DNA from 4 places in the Mesorhizobium sp. WSM1386 genome. Region 1 is predicted to be linked to each of the others. Evidence: predicted binding sites of a transcription regulator. Region 1 holds the regulator's gene; each other region holds the start of a gene.
What was found. The regulator PhoB, encoded in region 1, activates phosphate uptake and scavenging genes when phosphate is short. The targets are predictions, from matches to a motif close to TGTCATNNANCTGTCAT.
Positions count from the first base shown of each region.

Region 1 (2,200 bases):
CATGGGCCTGGTGCTGAAGGGCGAACTGTTCACCGGCACCCACTCCTCGGGCGGCGAGTTCGGCCACATGATCCACCGGCCGGGCGGCGCGCTCTGCCGCTGCGGACGGCGCGGCTGCGTCGAGGCCTATGCCGGCAACTATGCTATCTGGCGCAATGCGAGGCAGCTTGGCGAGGACACCGAACCGGTCGACGTCAGCGACGCCGACATGCGGACGCTGGCGGCCTCGGCGCGCGACAAGGACGGCCCGGAGCGCCAGGCCTATCGCAAGGCCGGCGAGGCGCTCGGCTATGGCCTGGGCAGCCTGTTCGCGCTAATCGATCCCGCCCCCGTCGCCATGGTCGGCGTCAGCGCCGCCGCCTTCGACCTGATCGAGCCGGCCTTGCGCGAGGCGATTGCCCGGACCGCCGGTGGCCAGCACTCGGAATCGATCTCCTTCGACACCGAGCCGAACGAACTGCCGCTGATCCGCGAAGGCTGCGCCATGCGCGCTCTGACCTTCGTCGACCAGGAAATTTTCGCGCCAGGCGCGCAGGCGAGAGGGGGCGCCGCTGGGAAGAACGTGGCGTGAAATCGAAGCCATCGTAACACCCGTGGGTTGGACAAAGCCTCACGACTTCGTCATCCCTGGGCGGAGCAGGAGCGAAGCTCCGTCGCGGAGACCCTGGGATCCATGCCGCGACCTTGGCCACGGAGTGCAGCGGAGCAGAATTCCGCACCGAGGCAACGCTTCGAAGTCGCGGCATGGATCCTCGGGTCTACGCCGCGTCGCTTCGCTCCTTGCTCCGCCCGTGGAGGACGAAGCAATGGACGTTTTCGCGAATCGCCAAGGTAAAGCGATCCGGCTTAAGCACGAAATCCGACTGTCTAACCTTCCGCGCCGAAGAACCTAATCTTCCCGGATCGCGTAGCCCGCCCCACGAATCGTGCGGATCACATCCGGCATGCGGCCATTGTTGACCGCCTTGCGCAGCCGCCCGACATGCACGTCGACGGTGCGCTCGTCGATGTAGATCGTCTCGCCCCAGACATTGTCGAGCAACTGGCTGCGCGAGAACACGCGGCCGGGATGGCGCATCATGAATTCGAGCAGGCGGAACTCGGTCGGTCCGAGCCGGATCTCGCTCTTTTTGCGGTAGACGCGGTGCGATTCGCGGTCGAGCACGATATCGCCGACCTTGAGCACGCTGGACAGCACTTCAGGTTTGGCGCGGCGCAGCAGCGCCTTGACGCGTGCCATGAATTCCGGCGTCGAGAACGGCTTGACCAGATAGTCGTCGGCGCCGGTCGACAGGCCGCGCACGCGGTCGCTCTCCTCGCCCCGCGCGGTCAGCATGATGATCGGCAGCCGCTCGGTCTCGGGCCGCATCCGCAGGCGCCGGCAGAGTTCGATGCCGGACACCGCCGGCACCATCCAGTCGAGCACCAGAAGGTCGGGCACGTTCTCCTGCAGGCGGATCTCCGCCTCGTCGCCGCGCGTCACCACCTCGACCTGGTAGCCTTCCGATTCCAGATTGTAGCGGAGCAGCACCCCTAGCGGCTCCTCATCCTCCACCACCATGATGCGTGGCGCGATCATCGGCTGGTCACCCCTGCTATGCCGCCGGCGCCGACATCGCGGTTTCGTCCTGCTTCGGGCGATTGGCGGGCAGCTGCGTGCCGGTCAGCACATAATACGCATTCTCGGCGATATTGGTCACGTGGTCGCCGATGCGTTCGAGGTTCTTGGCACAGAACAGAAGATGCGTGCAGGCGGTGATGTTGCGCGGATCTTCCATCATGTAGGTCAGCAGTTCTCGGAACACCGAAGTGTATTTGACGTCGATACGCTCGTCGTCGGCGCGCAGCTTGGCCAGTGCGGCGGCATCGCGCGCCGCATATTCCTCGATGACACCTTGAACCTGGATCAGCACCAGCTGCGCCATCGCGTCGATGGAGTGCGACAGGTCGCGCGGCGTGGCGGAGAGCCCGACCGTGCCGACGCGCTTGGCGATGTTCTTGGCAAGGTCGCCGATGCGTTCGAGATCGCCGGCCATGCGGATCGAGCCGACGACGTGGCGCAGATCGTCGGCCATCGGCTGGCGCTTGGCGATCAGCGTGATGGCGCGGTCGTCCAGCTCGCGCTGGCGCGCGTCCATGATCGCGTCATCGGAGACGACGCGTTGGGCGAGCGCATTGTCGGAGTTCAGCAGCGCCTTGG
Region 1 covers NZ_CM148373.1:1,411,443-1,413,642, reverse strand. Annotated here, with positions in the region: gene AC0NIH_RS06925 (ROK family protein) at 1-571, shown strand, start outside; gene phoB (phosphate regulon transcriptional regulator PhoB) at 890-1,579, opposite strand; gene phoU (phosphate signaling complex protein PhoU) at 1,596-2,200, opposite strand, start outside.

Region 2 (2,200 bases), 360 kb from region 1:
TCCATCATCACCGGCATGCTGACCGCGAGCTTCGGCGGCATCTTGCGCGATCTCCTGGCCGGTGAGCCATCGGTGCTGCTGAAGCCCGAGATCTACGTCACGGCTGCTCTGGCGGGCGCCGCTATCTTCACACTGGGCGACGTCGCCGGACTGCCGCAGCTTGTCTCAGGCTTGGCCGGCTTCGCCGTGGCGCTCGCGGTGCGTGGCGGTGCGCTTCGTTTCGGCTGGGCATTTCCGTCCTACAAGAGCCGGCCCGGCCGGCGGCCTGAGGATATTCCGTAAGAGAGGCAGTAGGGACTAGTCAGTAGTGAGTAGTCAGAGGAGCGTGACTCGTGACGTCTTGCCTACTGCCTACTGCCTCACGCGGCGAAGCGCTGGGCTTCCCCGCCATAGTAGTTGACGTAGCGGGCACCGATCTCCTTGACCGGCATCACCACGAAGACGTCGACCGTCGAGAACTCGCGGTCGATGACGCAGCCGTCGCCGATACGGGCACCGACGCGGAGGTAGCCTTTGACCAAAGGCGGCATCGCCGCGATCGCTGCCTTGGCATTGACCGCCTCGATCGGCATCAGGTCCATGGAACAATAGCGCCCGGTCACCGCGCGCACGTCCCAGGCCGAGTTCGTACGGCAATGATGGGAGAGATAGGTGAGCGCCTCGGCATGCGCCGCCGGCACGGTGCCCTGGAAGGAAGCGCAGCCGGTCATCACGCCGATTTCGTAGTGATTGATGTAGGCCCAGATGCCTTGCCAGAGCGCCTCGATGGTGCGCTTCGAGCGGTATTCGGGCAAGACGCAGGAGCGGCCGAGCTCGAGAAAACGTTGGCCAGGGTGACGGGCGATGAGCTTGGTCAGCTCGAATTCGCCTTCGGAATAGAAGCCTCCGGCGGCAGCTGCGATTTCTTGCCGCAGCAGGCGATAGGTGCCGACGATGCGGCGATGCTCGGGGCCGGAAATTGAATTGTCGAAGACAAGCAGATGATCGCAGAGCGGATCGAACCGGTCGGCGTCACGGCGATCCTGCGCCTGGAACAGATCTTTCCTGGCGCCAAGCTCGTCGTAAAACACCCGGTAACGCACTTCCTGCGCGGCCGCGATCTCGGCCTCGTTGCGAGCCAGCCGCACTTCGAGATTGCCGATTCGGCCGAGTGCTGCGCCCTTTATGACGGAATCGACATTACGTCCGGCAAGCAAGGCGCTGCTGGCGTTCGGCCGAGTGTCACATTCCGGCATAACTGTATGCACGAGTGATTCTCCTTCGAGCCATCCCTCTTGGCACGGGGATACGGTGTAGGTGCAACAGGATTGTGACAGTACCGTGATACGACGTCGCGGGCAATACTTCGTCGGCTGGCGAAAACGGTCAACCGGCTACGTTAGGTGAGGAAACTCGAGGCGCGGCGCGCCCGCGCGGGTTCGGGCAACGCGCTCCAGGCCTTGTTTTCATGCATGTCGCTTTTCCGAGACCAAGGCCCACTTTTGGGCAAATGGATCAGCCACGTGCCGGGAAAAACCGGCTCAAGCGGCGACCTGGCCCTCGACGGCGTTGACCAGCGCGTCGGGATCGAGCGGCTTGGTGACGAAACCGCTGGCGCCGTGGGCAAGCACGGCATGGCGGGTCTTTTCCTGGCTATCGGCTGACAGCACCATGATCGGCACGGGCGGCGCGGATGTCTCCTCCTCATGGCGGCGGATCGCGGCAATGGCGTCCAGCCCATCCATGACCGGCATATGCAGGTCCATCAGTACCACGTCGAAGCGGTGCTTGTGCCCGGCGCTGGTGACGGCCTCGACCGCTGCCTTGCCATTGCCGACCACTTGGACGCGGTGCCCAGCCTTCAACAGCGTGGCACGGGCCAGCATGGCATTGATGTCGTTGTCCTCGGCGATCAGCACCGACAGGCCCTGCTGGCGGTCACTCGAGGCACGTAGCGCGGGTGTGCGACGCTTTTCCGGCTGCGGGTGGGCAAGTGCCGGCGCATGGCTGCTCAAGAGGACACGCAAAAGTGTTCCCCCGCGCACCGGCCGGGCAAGGAAGGTCGTGTAACCGCTGGCGCGGAATTCGCCCAGCATGCCGCGGTCGGTCGGTGCGATCAGCGTGATGGCCTCGCAATCGGAGAAGCCGCTTTGGCGCAACCGCTTGAGCAGCCTTCCATCGCTCTCTTCCATGGCCGCGTCGACCAGAAGCACGTCGCAGC
Region 2 covers NZ_CM148373.1:1,766,963-1,769,162, forward strand. Annotated here, with positions in the region: gene AC0NIH_RS08630 (trimeric intracellular cation channel family protein) at 1-282, shown strand, start outside; gene olsB (l-ornithine N(alpha)-acyltransferase) at 360-1,235, opposite strand; gene AC0NIH_RS08640 (hybrid sensor histidine kinase/response regulator) at 1,521-2,200, opposite strand, start outside.
Region 2: a site for PhoB is predicted at 1,299-1,315, ahead of olsB (l-ornithine N(alpha)-acyltransferase). Genes of this name have one in related genera too.

Region 3 (2,200 bases), 290 kb from region 1:
CGCTGCACCACTTCACCTATCGCGCCTCCGACTATTGGGACGACGCCGAGCACGAGAGCGAATTCTTCGCGGAGCGTCGCGCCAAGCGCGTCATCATCGGCCACGACACCTGGCTCGGCCATGGCTCGACCGTCCTGCCCGGCATAACGGTCGGCGATGGCGCGGCGGTTGGCGCTGGAGCCGTCGTATCGAAAGATGTCGCCCCCTACACGATCGTCGCCGGCGTGCCGGCAAAACCGATCCGCGAGCGCTTCGACCGCCGAACGGCCGAACGCTATCAGGCACTCGCCTGGTGGGATTGGGATCACGCTCGGCTGCGGGCCTCACTCGATGATTTCCGGGAACTGTCTGCCGAAGCCTTCCTGGAGAAATACGAGGGATAGCTCCTCACATCGTCGTCATGGGAACTCGTTCATATCCTTGACACACGACTCGGACACGAGGCCATCTCCCCAAGGAGATCGCAATGCCCGACACAATCAGCCCCTCGCTCGCTGGATTCTTTGCCGGCTCCAACCCGATCCCACCGGCGCATCTCGGCACGCGCTACGACACGTCGGGCAACTTCCTGATCGAGCCCGGCAACACCGTCGTCAGTCATCTGGTCAGCGGCTCGCCGTCGCAGGCCGTGGTGCTCGCGGTGCGCGAGAAGATGATGGCGATGCCTGACGCCGGCCGGCTCACCTTCACGCCGGTCTCCAGCCTGCACATGACGCTGTTCCAGGGCATCATCGAATACCGCCGCCGCTTGCCCTACTGGCCGCAGGACGTTCCGCTGGACACCAGCATCGAGGCCATGACCCACCTCTATCTGGAACGGCTGAGGGATTTCCGGGGGTTCGGTCCGTTCAACATCAGGGTCGTCGAAGTCGTGCCGACCGGCCTCACCGTTGCCGGTGCGACGGACGAGGATGTGCGCATCATGCGTCGATGGCGCGATGCGCTGGCGGTCCCGTTCGGGTACCGGCACCCCGATCACGACGCTTACGTCTTCCACATCACCTTCGCCTATCAGATCCAGCGTCTTGCCGATGACAAGGCGGCCGCGTGGCAGACGCTGTTCGACGATTGCCTGGCGCTTTTCGCGCGCCAGGCGCCGGTCATCGAGATCAAGCCGCCCGCATTCTGCAGCTTCCGCGACATGGAGCATTTCGAGGAATTGCAGGTGCTCGGCTGATCGCGCGGAAACGGGCGCATGACGCAGCGCCTGTGGAGCGTAACAAAACTGACATCAAGGCGACACGGCAGGTTCATGTGGCTGCGTTAGGCGAGAAGCCTGACGATCAACATGGTCCTGACGGGAACCTGCCCATGCCAGCAACCTCAGCCACGCTCGAAATCCGCGGCGTCACCCGACGATTTGGCAAGAACACCGCTGTCAGCGATATCAACATCTCGATCCCACAAGGTCAGATGGTCGGCGTCATCGGCCGTTCCGGCGCCGGCAAATCTACCCTTCTTCGCATGATCAACCGTCTCATCGATCCCAGCCAGGGGTCGATTTTCTTTGACGGCGCCGAAGTCTCCCAGTTGCGCGGCTCGCCGCTGCGGCGCTGGCAGCGCGACTGCGCCATGATCTTCCAGCAGTTCAACCTGGTGCCGCGCCTCGACGTGCTGACCAATGTGCTGCTCGGCAAGCTGAACCACCGTTCGACGATATCGAACCTTTTCGGCATGTTCTCCCGCGCCGAATGCGCCGAGGCCGTCGCCGCGCTCGAACGGCTCGACATCGCCCGCACGGCACTGCAGCCCGCCGGCACGCTATCTGGCGGCCAGCAGCAACGCGTCGCCATCGCCCGCGCCATGATGCAGCAGCCCAGGGTGATCCTTGCCGACGAGCCGATCGCCTCGCTTGACCCGCTCAATGCCAAGGTGGTGATGGATTCGCTGCAGGACATCAATCTGCGCGAAGGCATCACGGTCGTCACCAACCTCCACACCCTGGATACCGCCCGCACCTATTGCAACCGCATCATCGGCATGGCCGCCGGCAAGGTCGTCTTCGATGGCGCGCCGGAAGAGCTCGACCGCGAGGCCGTCCGCCTCGTCTATGGCGCCGACAGCAATGGTGGCGAGATTTCGGAGGCCATCACTTCCACCAGCGTCGCCTTCAAGCGAAAGATCGCCGCATCCGCCGGACCGCTCGAACCTGCATTCCCAGCTTACTGAGTTCAAGAAAGAGCGGCTCGGATCGTCCGCC
Region 3 covers NZ_CM148373.1:1,697,911-1,700,110, reverse strand. Annotated here, with positions in the region: gene AC0NIH_RS08320 (DapH/DapD/GlmU-related protein) at 1-383, shown strand, start outside; gene AC0NIH_RS08315 (DUF1868 domain-containing protein) at 467-1,177, shown strand; gene phnC (phosphonate ABC transporter ATP-binding protein) at 1,312-2,169, shown strand.
Region 3: a site for PhoB is predicted at 1,216-1,232, ahead of phnC (phosphonate ABC transporter ATP-binding protein). Genes of this name have one in related genera too.

Region 4 (2,200 bases), 2.0 Mb from region 1:
GGCGTGAAAGTGAAGGCGCCATTGACCCATTTGCGGATGCCGGCCGTCGCCAGGCACGGAAAGCGCTCATGCGCCTTGGCGAGTTCCGGGCTGATGCGGTCTATATCTTCCGGGATGAGCTCGATGCCGTAGTCCCATGGCGCCCCATCCATGTTCCAGTGCTTCGGGTTCTGCTCGTAGACACCGAGCAGCACGCCCTTGCGCTCCTGGCGCAGGTAGGAAAAGCCGTCGAGATCGACGGCGATGCCGATTTCCCGGTCCAGCGCCGCGATCTCCGGAATGTCCTCGGTGATGAAATAGTGATGCTCCATGGGCGTCACCGGCAGGTCGACGCCGGCCATGCGGCCGAGCTGCTTTGCCCACAACCCGCCGGCGTTGACGACATGCTCGGCGACGACGGTGCCCTGCTCGGTAACGACGTCCCAGTGGCCGTCGGCGCGCGACTTTAGCTCGACGACCAGGTTGCGCAGGATGATGTCGGCGCCGCGCTTCTTCGCCGCGCCAGCATAGGCATGGGTGGTGCCGTAGGGATCGAGATGGCCCTCGTTGGAATCGTGCAGTCCGCCGAGCACGCCGGTGACGTCGACGATCGGGCAGAGTTCTCTGATCTCTTGCGGGCCCACCAGCCGGGCGGTCTCGATGCCGACCGACTGGAACACCGCCCAGGCCGATTTCAGCCACTCCCAGCGCTGGGGATCGCTGGCGACGTTGACGCCGCCGGTCATGTGCAGGCCGATGTCCTGGCCGGATTCGGCTTCGATCTCGCGGTAGAGGTTGATCGTGTAGTCCTGCAGCGCCGCCACATTGGGGTCGGCGTTGAGCGCATGGAAACCAGCCGCCGCATGCCAAGTCGAACCGGCGGTCAGTTCGGCGCGCTCGATCAGCGCCACATCCGACCAGCCGAACCGCGTCAGATGGTAGAGCACCGAGGCGCCGACCACGCCACCTCCGATGACGACTGCGCGGTAGTGCGACTTCAAGGCTTCCCTCCCCTGTTCGAGGGCGGCACCATAGACGTACTGGACATATGTGTCTAGTCCGGGCTGCCGACTTGCCGCACTGGGCGAAACTCCGCGTGGCAAAGCGCCATCGATTCGGTCACACGAATGCGCTTCTTTGCTGGTGCACGAACAAGCCGGCGGGCACGCACCGCCGCTGTCACGCAAGCATCATGTTCACGACGTAGATCGCTTTCGGGGAGGCGCGCGCGGCATCATCGAGGTGACGCCTCCTTCAGCTTTCGGCCGCTCCGGCACGCTTCGTCACAAAGAGGATTGTCCATGAAACACCTGCACCGAACCGCGTCGCTTGGCGTCGCGCTGGCCTTGTTCACAGCCTTGACGCCGGCGCTCGCCGACGGCACCGCGACCGTCGGCGGCCTTGTCAACAAGGGCCCCGTCAACAAGGGCCTCGTCGGCGTCGGCCGCATCCCGGCCGCCCAGCGCGACAAGTTCGGCGAAACCTTCGGCTCGGGCTCCGGCATGTCGATCGACACATCGGGCTGGACGCATGACGCTGCCGGCTACAAGGGCTCGCTCTGGCTGCTGCCGGACCGCGGCTACAATGTCGCCGGCACCACCGACTATCGCCCGCGCCTCAATACGATCGGCATCGAGTTTAACCCCGTCGCGCCGGGCGCCGCCCCAGCTACCGGCCAGGAACAGACCGGCGTCAAGGCGACGCTCGCCGACAGCATGCTGCTCACCGACGACAAGGGCGCCGACGCCACCGGCCTCGATCCGCTGTCGGACGTGCGCGCCGCCGCCGGCGACTTGCCGATGCTGCCCGCCGCCACCAACGGCAAGCTCGCCCTCGACAACGAGGCGATCGTGCGACTGCCCGACGGCTCGATGTTCATCTCCGACGAATATGGCCCCAATATCTACCGTTTCTCCGGCGAAGGCCGCCTGATGTCGGCGACCCAGCCGCCGGCTGCCCTGGTGCCGATGCGCAAGGGGACACCGAACTTCTCCTCCGACAATCCCGGCCCCGGTGCCGCCGAGCCCGATCCCAAGGATCCGGAAACCGGCCGCCAGAACAACCAGGGCCTCGAAGGCATGGCGATGACGCCGGACGGCAAGTTCCTGATCGCCGTGCTGCAGTCCGCGACCCGGCAGGATGGCGGCGATTCTCCTGCGACGCGGCAGAACACCAGGGCCTTGGTCTATGACGCGTCCGATCTCGCCCACCTGAAACTGGC
Region 4 covers NZ_CM148373.1:3,373,862-3,376,061, reverse strand. Annotated here, with positions in the region: gene AC0NIH_RS16570 (GcvT family protein) at 1-980, opposite strand, end outside; gene AC0NIH_RS16565 (esterase-like activity of phytase family protein) at 1,281-2,200, shown strand, end outside.
Region 4: a site for PhoB is predicted at 1,157-1,173, ahead of AC0NIH_RS16565 (esterase-like activity of phytase family protein). Genes of this name have one in related genera too.